DNA from 2 places in the Virgibacillus kimchii genome. Region 2 is predicted to be linked to the other one. Evidence: predicted binding sites of a transcription regulator. Region 2 holds the regulator's gene; the other holds the start of a gene.
The links. Region 2 encodes LexA, which represses DNA repair genes until DNA is damaged. Its sites were predicted from a motif close to CGAACATATGTTCG; they were not measured.
Positions count from the first base shown of each region.

Region 1: a site for LexA is predicted at 1,933-1,946, ahead of uvrB (excinuclease ABC subunit UvrB). Genes of this name have one in related genera too.

Region 1 covers NZ_AP043951.1:1,600,444-1,604,887, reverse strand. Annotated here, with positions in the region: gene ACZ42C_RS08100 (hypothetical protein) at 72-818, shown strand; gene ACZ42C_RS08095 (ATP-binding cassette domain-containing protein) at 878-1,585, shown strand; gene uvrB (excinuclease ABC subunit UvrB) at 2,014-3,993, shown strand; gene uvrA (excinuclease ABC subunit UvrA) at 4,000-4,444, shown strand, end outside.
Region 2 covers NZ_AP043951.1:756,707-761,150, reverse strand. Annotated here, with positions in the region: gene tkt (transketolase) at 1-1,136, opposite strand, end outside; gene ACZ42C_RS03870 (DUF896 domain-containing protein) at 1,266-1,502, opposite strand; gene ACZ42C_RS03865 (YneB family resolvase-like protein) at 1,638-2,276, opposite strand; gene lexA (transcriptional repressor LexA) at 2,499-3,122, shown strand; gene glnA (type I glutamate--ammonia ligase) at 3,219-4,444, opposite strand, start outside.

The DNA of each region.
Region 1 (4,444 bases), 840 kb from region 2:
TTCGAATGTTGTTTAAATGGGTTTTTAAGTTAATGCAACACTAGTAAAGCTAAAAAGGAATGACCATAAAAATGAAGCCGACTATTGGAATGTTTTTACTAAATATAAAGATCCTTTCATCAGAAAAGATTGTTTTCATTTGGAGCATTGTTTTGCCAACATTTATCTTTATTATGTTCGCTTTTCGATATTCTTTATCTAGCTTAAACACCGTAGAAACAATTGAATTCTTAAGTTATTTTTGGGCATTTATTATCATTAGTTCGACAAGTAATGGTATAGGAATTCATCTTTCTAAGTTGAGGAATTATGGGTTATTAAAGACATATACGTTAATTGCTGGTGGAAAACGACCTATAGTTTATGGAGTTATAATTACACAATTAGTATTTTCAGCAATTAGTTTAGGAACATTTACCGTGTTTGTCAGCATTTTATATCAATTAAACGCTCTAGTGTTAACATCAGCGGGTATATTACTATTACTGATTACTTTTATCCCATTAACGCTATTTTCTTTTATTTTAACTTATCCTCCGATGAAAGACACATCATTATCAACTATTTTTAATTTTTTACTTTACATCTTATTCTTTTTATCATTTTCAAATGGTAACATAATTATTGATATTATAAATTATATTAATCCTTTTGTGTTTGTAATGAGTATAGGCGAAATCATGTTATCTGCTAATCAATTTTCAGTTACTATAGGGTCGTTTAATTATACTAACCTAATTTTTATTTTATTATTAAGCCTGATAGGAGTTTATTGTTATAAAAAGCTTAACTTGGTATCAGAGGAATATCGTTCTTAAAAGTGTATATTAGTATGTTTAGAGATCTTTTTAAATTACTCAACCGAGGTGTAATTTTTATGTATAGTGTGGAGAACTTAAGCTTTTCTTATAAAAAGGCGAATTATGATGTCTTAAAGGATATCTCTTTTGATCTTAAAAAGGATAAAGTAAACGCAATTGTAGGAGTAAATGGTGCTGGAAAAACTACTCTGTTTGACTGTATAACAGGTATCCTACCCGCTAAAAAAGGGATCATAAATATACCACCTACCAAAGAAGTTCTGTATCAAACTCAGTCCCTTTTCTTTTCACCAGCAATAAAAACAAAGGATTTTGTAAATTTTCTCCGTCGTTTGGACAGTAAACCAGGAATCAAAAACAGTGATGAATTTGGTGAGATTTATACTGGGAAGGATTTTATACGGATCCAAGATTTGTGGAATGTCAAATTAGGTACTATGTCCGTTGGGGAGAGAAAATGGGTGTTTATGGTTATGCTTAGTGGATTAGAACGATCACTCTATCTTTTTGATGAACCGATGAGTGGTGTAGATCCATCATCTAGATTAAGGATGACAAAAAGGATAAAGGAATTAATATATGAAAGAGGAAAAATCTGTGTTATTTCAACGCATCAACTGCATGATTTGTCTTCAATGGATTGCCATATTATTATTTTACATAATGGTATGATTAAATATGAAGGGGATTTCAAAGATTGGTTAAAGGAAAGTGGTACTGATAATCCTGATCAAGCATTTGATCTTATTTGTGGTAGTGGATAGTCTATTAGAATTAAGAAAAATACAGTGGTATAAATCATTACATTATTCAAGACACGTACTTCCAATTAATAAACCAAAATCTGTTATAATAAATCTAATCAACTCTACTGCCCTTATTACCAGAATGAAAATATAAATGGAAGCAGAAAGCTAATACTACCTAAAGACTGTTGAATTAGCTAATTTAAGAATTCATACATCCTCTTATTCATCCGTTTTACAATCAACACATGTAAATATATAATAAACTGGAAAGCATTAGCCTGGGGGACGCTAATGTTTTTTCGTGCGTAATCAATGATTCCATCATCAGAAATAAGGGTAAAATAATACCAAGCGAAATCAATAGAATATTTGTTCGTTTTTTGTTAAAATAGATGTGTTGTTATGTTATAATCATAGCAGGAAAAAGAACGGAGGCATAAGCAGTGGAGAAATTTGAACTTATATCACCTTATAAGCCCGCAGGTGATCAGCCTCATGCGATAAAGGAAATTACGAAAAAAATTCTTGACGGTCAGCGTCACCAGACATTGCTTGGTGCGACAGGGACCGGGAAGACATTTACGATGTCCAACGTCGTGAAGGAAATTAACCGGCCCACCCTTGTCATGGCCCATAATAAAACACTGGCAGGACAGCTGTACAGTGAATTTAAAGAGTTTTTTCCCAATAATGCTGTTGAATATTTTGTCAGCTATTATGATTATTATCAGCCGGAAGCCTATGTGCCTTCCACGGATACGTTTATTGAAAAAGACGCAAGCATCAATGATGAGATTGATAAACTGCGCCACTCGGCAACCTCTGCCCTCTTTGAGCGGAACGATGTCCTTATTGTTGCCAGTGTATCCTGTATTTATGGGTTGGGTTCACCGGAAGAATATAAGAGTCAGGTTTTATCACTGAGAATGGGTATGGAAAAAGACCGGGATCAGCTGTTAAGGGATCTCGTTGATATACAATATGCAAGAAATGATCTCAACTTCGTTCGCGGTACCTTTCGTGTCCGCGGGGATTCGGTTGAAGTCATCCCTGCCTCCCGGGAGGAACATTGTATCCGTATTGAGTTTTTCGGAGATGAAATTGACCGGATTCGTGAAGTCGATGCATTAACAGGAGAAATCATCGGAGACAGAGAACATGTGGCTATTTTCCCTGCCTCCCACTTCGTTACCCGTGAGGAAAAAATGAAAAAAGCCATTAAAAATATTAAAAATGAGCTGGATGAAAGGCTGGAGGAGCTGCGGGGCCAGAATAAACTGCTGGAAGCCCAGCGTTTGGAGCAACGGACGAATTATGACCTGGAAATGATGGAGGAAATGGGCTTTTGTTCGGGGATCGAAAACTATTCCCGGCATTTAACTTTCCGAAATGAAGGAGATACACCGTACACACTCCTCGATTTCTTTCCGGAAGATTACCTCGTTATTGTGGATGAGTCCCACGTCACCCTGCCACAGGTAAGAGGAATGTATAATGGGGACAGGGCTCGCAAGCAAGTGTTGGTGGACCACGGATTCCGTTTGCCGTCCGCCCTGGATAACCGTCCTTTAAAATTTGAGGAATTTGAGAAGAAAACGAACCAGCTGGTTTATATATCCGCTACACCGGGACCGTACGAACTGGAACATTCCCCAAGAATGACCGAACAGATTATCCGGCCAACCGGGCTGCTTGATCCAAAAGTGGATGTCCGTCCGATTGAAGGCCAGATTGATGACTTGATCGGGGAAATTAATACACGGACGGAGCGAAATGAACGGGTGCTGGTAACCACGTTGACGAAGAAAATGTCGGAGGATTTAACCGACTATTTAAAGGAATTGGGAATCAAGGTTGCTTATTTGCATTCGGAAATAAAAACACTGGAGCGAATAGAAATTATTCGTGACTTGCGTGTAGGTAAATATGATGTGCTTATCGGGATTAACCTGCTCAGGGAGGGGCTGGATATTCCTGAAGTGTCACTTGTTGCTATATTGGATGCGGATAAAGAAGGCTTTCTCCGCTCCGAGCGTTCGCTTATTCAGACGATGGGAAGGGCAGCGAGGAACGAAAACGGGGAAGTCGTCATGTATGCCGACAATATCACCGGGTCGATGCGGGTGGCGATTGATGAAACGAACCGGCGCCGGCAAATCCAAATGGAATTTAATAAGAAACATAATATTACACCAACGACGATTAAGAAAGATGTCCGGGATGTTATCCGCGCAACAGTAGCCGCAGAGGAACAGGAAGAATATAAGGAAACAACAAAGAGTCTGACAGAGCTGTCGAAAAAGGAAAAGACAAAGGTGATCGAAAAAATGGAAAAAGAAATGAAGGAAGCGGCCAAAGCACTGGATTTCGAGAAGGCTGCCGAGCTTCGTGATATTATACTTGAACTCAAAGCTGAAGGATGATGAAGCATGCCTGCTAAAAATATACAAATACAAGGTGCACGCGCACACAATTTAAAAGACGTGAATGTGACCATTCCGAAAAATAATCTTGTTGTTGTGACGGGGTTGTCAGGATCAGGGAAATCCTCCCTGGCATTTGATACGATTTATGCAGAGGGACAGCGTCGTTATGTTGAATCTCTGTCCGCCTATGCAAGACAATTTCTCGGACAGATGGACAAGCCGGATGTGGATGCGATTGACGGTCTTTCCCCAGCCATAGCCATTGATCAGAAAACAACTAGTAAAAATCCCCGTTCCACTGTTGGGACGGTTACGGAAATTTACGATTATCTGCGCCTTTTATATGCGCGGGTCGGCCGCCCAACCTGTCCGAAGCACGACATAGAAATCAGCTCTCAGACGGTTCAGCAAATGGTGGACCGCATCATGGAATACCCGGAACGAACCA
Region 2 (4,444 bases):
CTTCCTCCAAATAAGTTTGGAACGGATTCCGCTATTGCATTTAGTACTTTTCCGGAGGCCGCTCTTGTTGCCAGAGTATCCTCACCAGGTTCAAAAACCGGAAGATCTTTCTCCCAATCGGCGGGTAGTTTTCCATTTAATGCAAGCTCGAAGTCACTTGCTGATTCAGGATATTTATCTTTATAGGTTTTTAAAAGTTCGTTCCAGTCATTTTCAGCTTTCGCACCGGGCGTTCCAATCTTTTCCTTAAAATCGGCATATACTTCCTCCGGTACATGAAAATCTTTGTGCGTCCATTTATAATATTCTTTTGTAAGTTTAACTTCATCGCCGCCAAGCGGAGCGCCGTGGGATGCAGCCGATGCTGATTTATTCGGAGAACCGTAGCCGATCACAGTCTTAACCTCGATCAGTGTCGGCTGATCCGTGTTTTCTTTTGCCTCTTTAATTGCATTTCTTATCGATTCAATGTCATTTCCGTCCTCTACCCGCAATACTTGCCAGCCATATGCCTTGAACCGCTGCTCCGTATTTTCAGAAAAGGAACGATTTAAATCTCCATCTAAAGAAATGTCGTTTGAATCATATAAAGCAATTAATTTACCCAAGCCAAGATGACCCGCCAATGAAGCTGCTTCATGGGATATTCCTTCCATCACATCGCCATCACTGATCAGTGCGAATGTGTAGTGATCTACAATGGATAAGTCAGGCTGATTAAATTTACCTGCAAGGTGAGCCTCAGCCATTGCCATGCCTACGGACATGGCAATACCCTGCCCCAATGGACCTGTAGTTGCTTCAACGCCATCTGTGTGGTGCACTTCAGGGTGCCCGGGGGTCTTGGAATCCCACTGTCGGAAATTTTTAATATCATCCATCGTTACATTGTATCCTGACAAATGCAATAAGCTGTAAAGCAGCATGGAACCATGACCTGCTGAAAGGACAAAGCGGTCCCGGTTGAACCATTTGGAATTGGCCGGATTATGATTCATGAATTCTGTCCACAATGTGTAGGCCATGGGCGCAGCACCCATAGGCAAACCTGGATGGCCTGAATTTGCATTTTCAATAGCATCAATTGATAAAGTTCGTATCGTATTAATGGATAACTGTTCAATATTTGTCGACATATTGTTTACTCCTTCCACAAATTAAACGAAAGTAATAATCTCTTCTATTCTATAATGAATTACACCTTGTAACAAGTAAACAGATAAGGGGCCCATAATGAAATAAAAAAATGTTCGCGCTAATTACTACTATTCATTTTCCCTATTTTTCTTTTGCATATCCTTTACTTTTTGAGGTGTAACATCATTGCCTTTAGGGTCAACGACTTTCATGGTTTTAAACTGATTTTTAAAAGAACTGCGCACATTTTTTAAATAAGCTTCCCTCAACTCTTTCTGTTCTTGTTTTTCTTTTTCAGTCAATCCTTCTTCTTTTGCTTTCTTTGCAAGATAATTAATCCGTTCCAATTTGTCTTTTGATAGCATGGGACCACCCTCCAATGGAGTTGAAATTTATTACATGATCTTCGTAATTCATCTAAGACAGGAAAAATACCACCATAAAAAAAACAGGAAAGCATTAGTTCCTGTTTTCTAATGTAGCGTTCTTATTTATAAGAATCAAGTATTTTGGGCTTCTTTATATCTTCGGTGGACGGTAGCCTTTGATACATGATAGCCCATGCCATTTAACGTAATGGTTATTTCTTCAAAAGTCATCTTTTTATTCCGCAGACGGATGACTTCATCTATCGGAAACGAGACCCGTTCCCTGCCCGGAGCTTTTGTCAGGTTAGATAAGTTTTTTCCCGGGTTATAACCTTCTGTAATCGCCTTTTTCATTCCTCTTTTGATCTTTGCATTATGCAGTTTACGCTGGTATTCTTCCACGATGGATATAATTTGCAAAACCATAGAATCTGATTCCGATAATTCCAGTTCATCTTCGGTCATAGCTGTATATATGGGAATGTTAAGCTTTTTAAGTTGGTGAAACAATGCAATCTTGGTGTTTCCTCTGCCAAGCCTCGTTTCGTCCTGAATTAAAAGACATTCCGCCTTATGATCAGAAAACATATCAAGCATTTTCAATACGCCTTCCCGTTCAATTTCATAACCACTCTTTTGCTCCTGTATACTTGCAGCGATAGTAAAATCGTATTTTTTGGCAAGCTTGGTCAATTCAGCTCTTTGTCTGGATAGGGAAGTTTCCTGTTCCTGTTTATCAGTACTTACGCGACAGTAAATAATTGCCTTCACCTCTAACACTCCTTTCATTCCCACGTGAGAAAATATCTGCAGATTAAACATCTGTTAACCATACCGACAGAGGCCCACACTCCGGGAACTTTTGTTCGATTATATATTATTTCAGGAAAACAGAATGCTGTCAAATTTTCAGAACGAATGTTTGCTTAACTATATTAAAAATGATAGACTTATATTAACTATTTTTAAGTGCGAGGAGCGAACAAAATGACAATAGCAAAGCTATCCAAAAGACAGCAGGCAATCATGGATTTTATTAAAGAACAGGTTGAAGAAAAAGGATACCCGCCCTCGGTGAGGGAAATTGCACTTGCGGTTGGACTTGCATCCAGTTCTACCGTACATGGACATCTTTCCAGGCTGGAAGAAAAAGGGTATATCAGAAGGGATCCAACTAAACCGCGGGCAATTGAAGTACTTGACACCACAGGGGAAAGCGACATTCCGAGGGAAAAAGCCCGGTATGCACCTTTAATCGGCAAGGTTACTGCAGGCCTTCCCATTACTGCGGTTGAAAATATTGAAGAGTTTTTACCGATCCCTGATCATACAAGTAATCCGGATGATAATATTTTCGTCCTGGTTATCGAAGGAGAGAGTATGATAGAAGCAGGTATATTGGATGGGGACATGGTCATCGTGAAACAGCAGAACACAGCGCAAAACAATGATATTGTTGTTGCCATGACAGATGATGACGAAGCCACTGTGAAACGTTTCTTTAAGGACAAAAATCAGATACGGCTTGAACCGGAAAATGCAACGATGGAGCCGCTCATATATGATAATGTTACAATACTGGGAAAAGTAATCGGTTTATATAGAACCATTGATTAAACTTGCACGCCGATTGACCAGTATTTCCAGGTATGAAAAACCGTCCTGTATCGATTATGATACAGGACGGTTTTTCATTAAAAGGGAAAACCCTTCTTAATAGGAATTCAAATACTGCTCTCTTTCCCATGGATGGACGGTTGTTCTGAACATGTCCCATTCAATCTCTTTTGCTTCAACAAAATGTTCATATAAGTGTTCACCCATCGCATCCTTAATTAATTCATCCTTTTCCAGCTCTTCCAATGCAAGCATGAGTGTCGGAGGCAGATTTTTAATCCCGTTTTCTTCCCGTTCTTTTTTCGACATGACGTATATATTTTGATCCACGGCCGGGGGCGGGGTCATTTTATTTTTAATTCCATCTAAGCCGGATGCAAGCAGAACAGCCATGGCCAAATATGGGTTTGCGGATGGATCCACACTGCGCACTTCGATTCTGGTGCTGATCCCTCTAGAATATGGAATGCGTACCAACGGACTGCGGTTCGCCGTTGACCACGCCACATAGGAAGGTGCTTCATAGCCCGGAACCAATCGTTTATAGGAATTCACGGTAGGATTAGTTACTGCAGTATAATTTGTTGCATGCTTAATTACCCCTGCCGTAAACTGATAAGCTGTTTCACTTAATTGCTGGTCTCCATTTTCATCGAAAAACATATTATCCCCATCTTTGAAAAGGGACATGTTTACATGCATCCCCGAACCATTCACACCAAAGAGAGGTTTTGGCATAAAAGTGGCATGGAGGTTATGCTTTCTCGCAATAGTTTTAACAACCAATTTAAATGTTTGAATATCATCTGCGTGCTTTACAGCGTCAGCATACTTGAAATCTATCTCATGCTGGCCGGGTGCAACCTCGTGGTGGGAAGCTTCAATTTCAAAGCCCATCTCTTCCAGCTCCAGCACAATATCCCTCCGGCAGTTTTCTCCAAGATCCGTAGGTGCCAGATCAAAATATCCGCCCCGGTCATTCAGTTCAAGAGAAGGCTCTCCATTTTCATCCAGTTTGAATAAAAAGAATTCAGGCTCAGTTCCGATATTAAAGGCATCGAAACCAAGCTCTTCCATTTTTTTAAGGTTTCTTTTCAGGTTATAGCGTGGACAGCCTTCAAACGGTGTGCCATCCGGATTATATATATCACAAACAAAACGTGCCACTTTCCCTTTTTCCGAAGTCCAAGGAAATACTACGAATGAATCAAGGTCAGGGTACAGGTACATATCGGATTCCTCAATACGAACAAAACCTTCAATGGATGAACCATCAAACATCATTTTGTTATCAAGAGCTTTATCCAATTGACTGAGGGGTA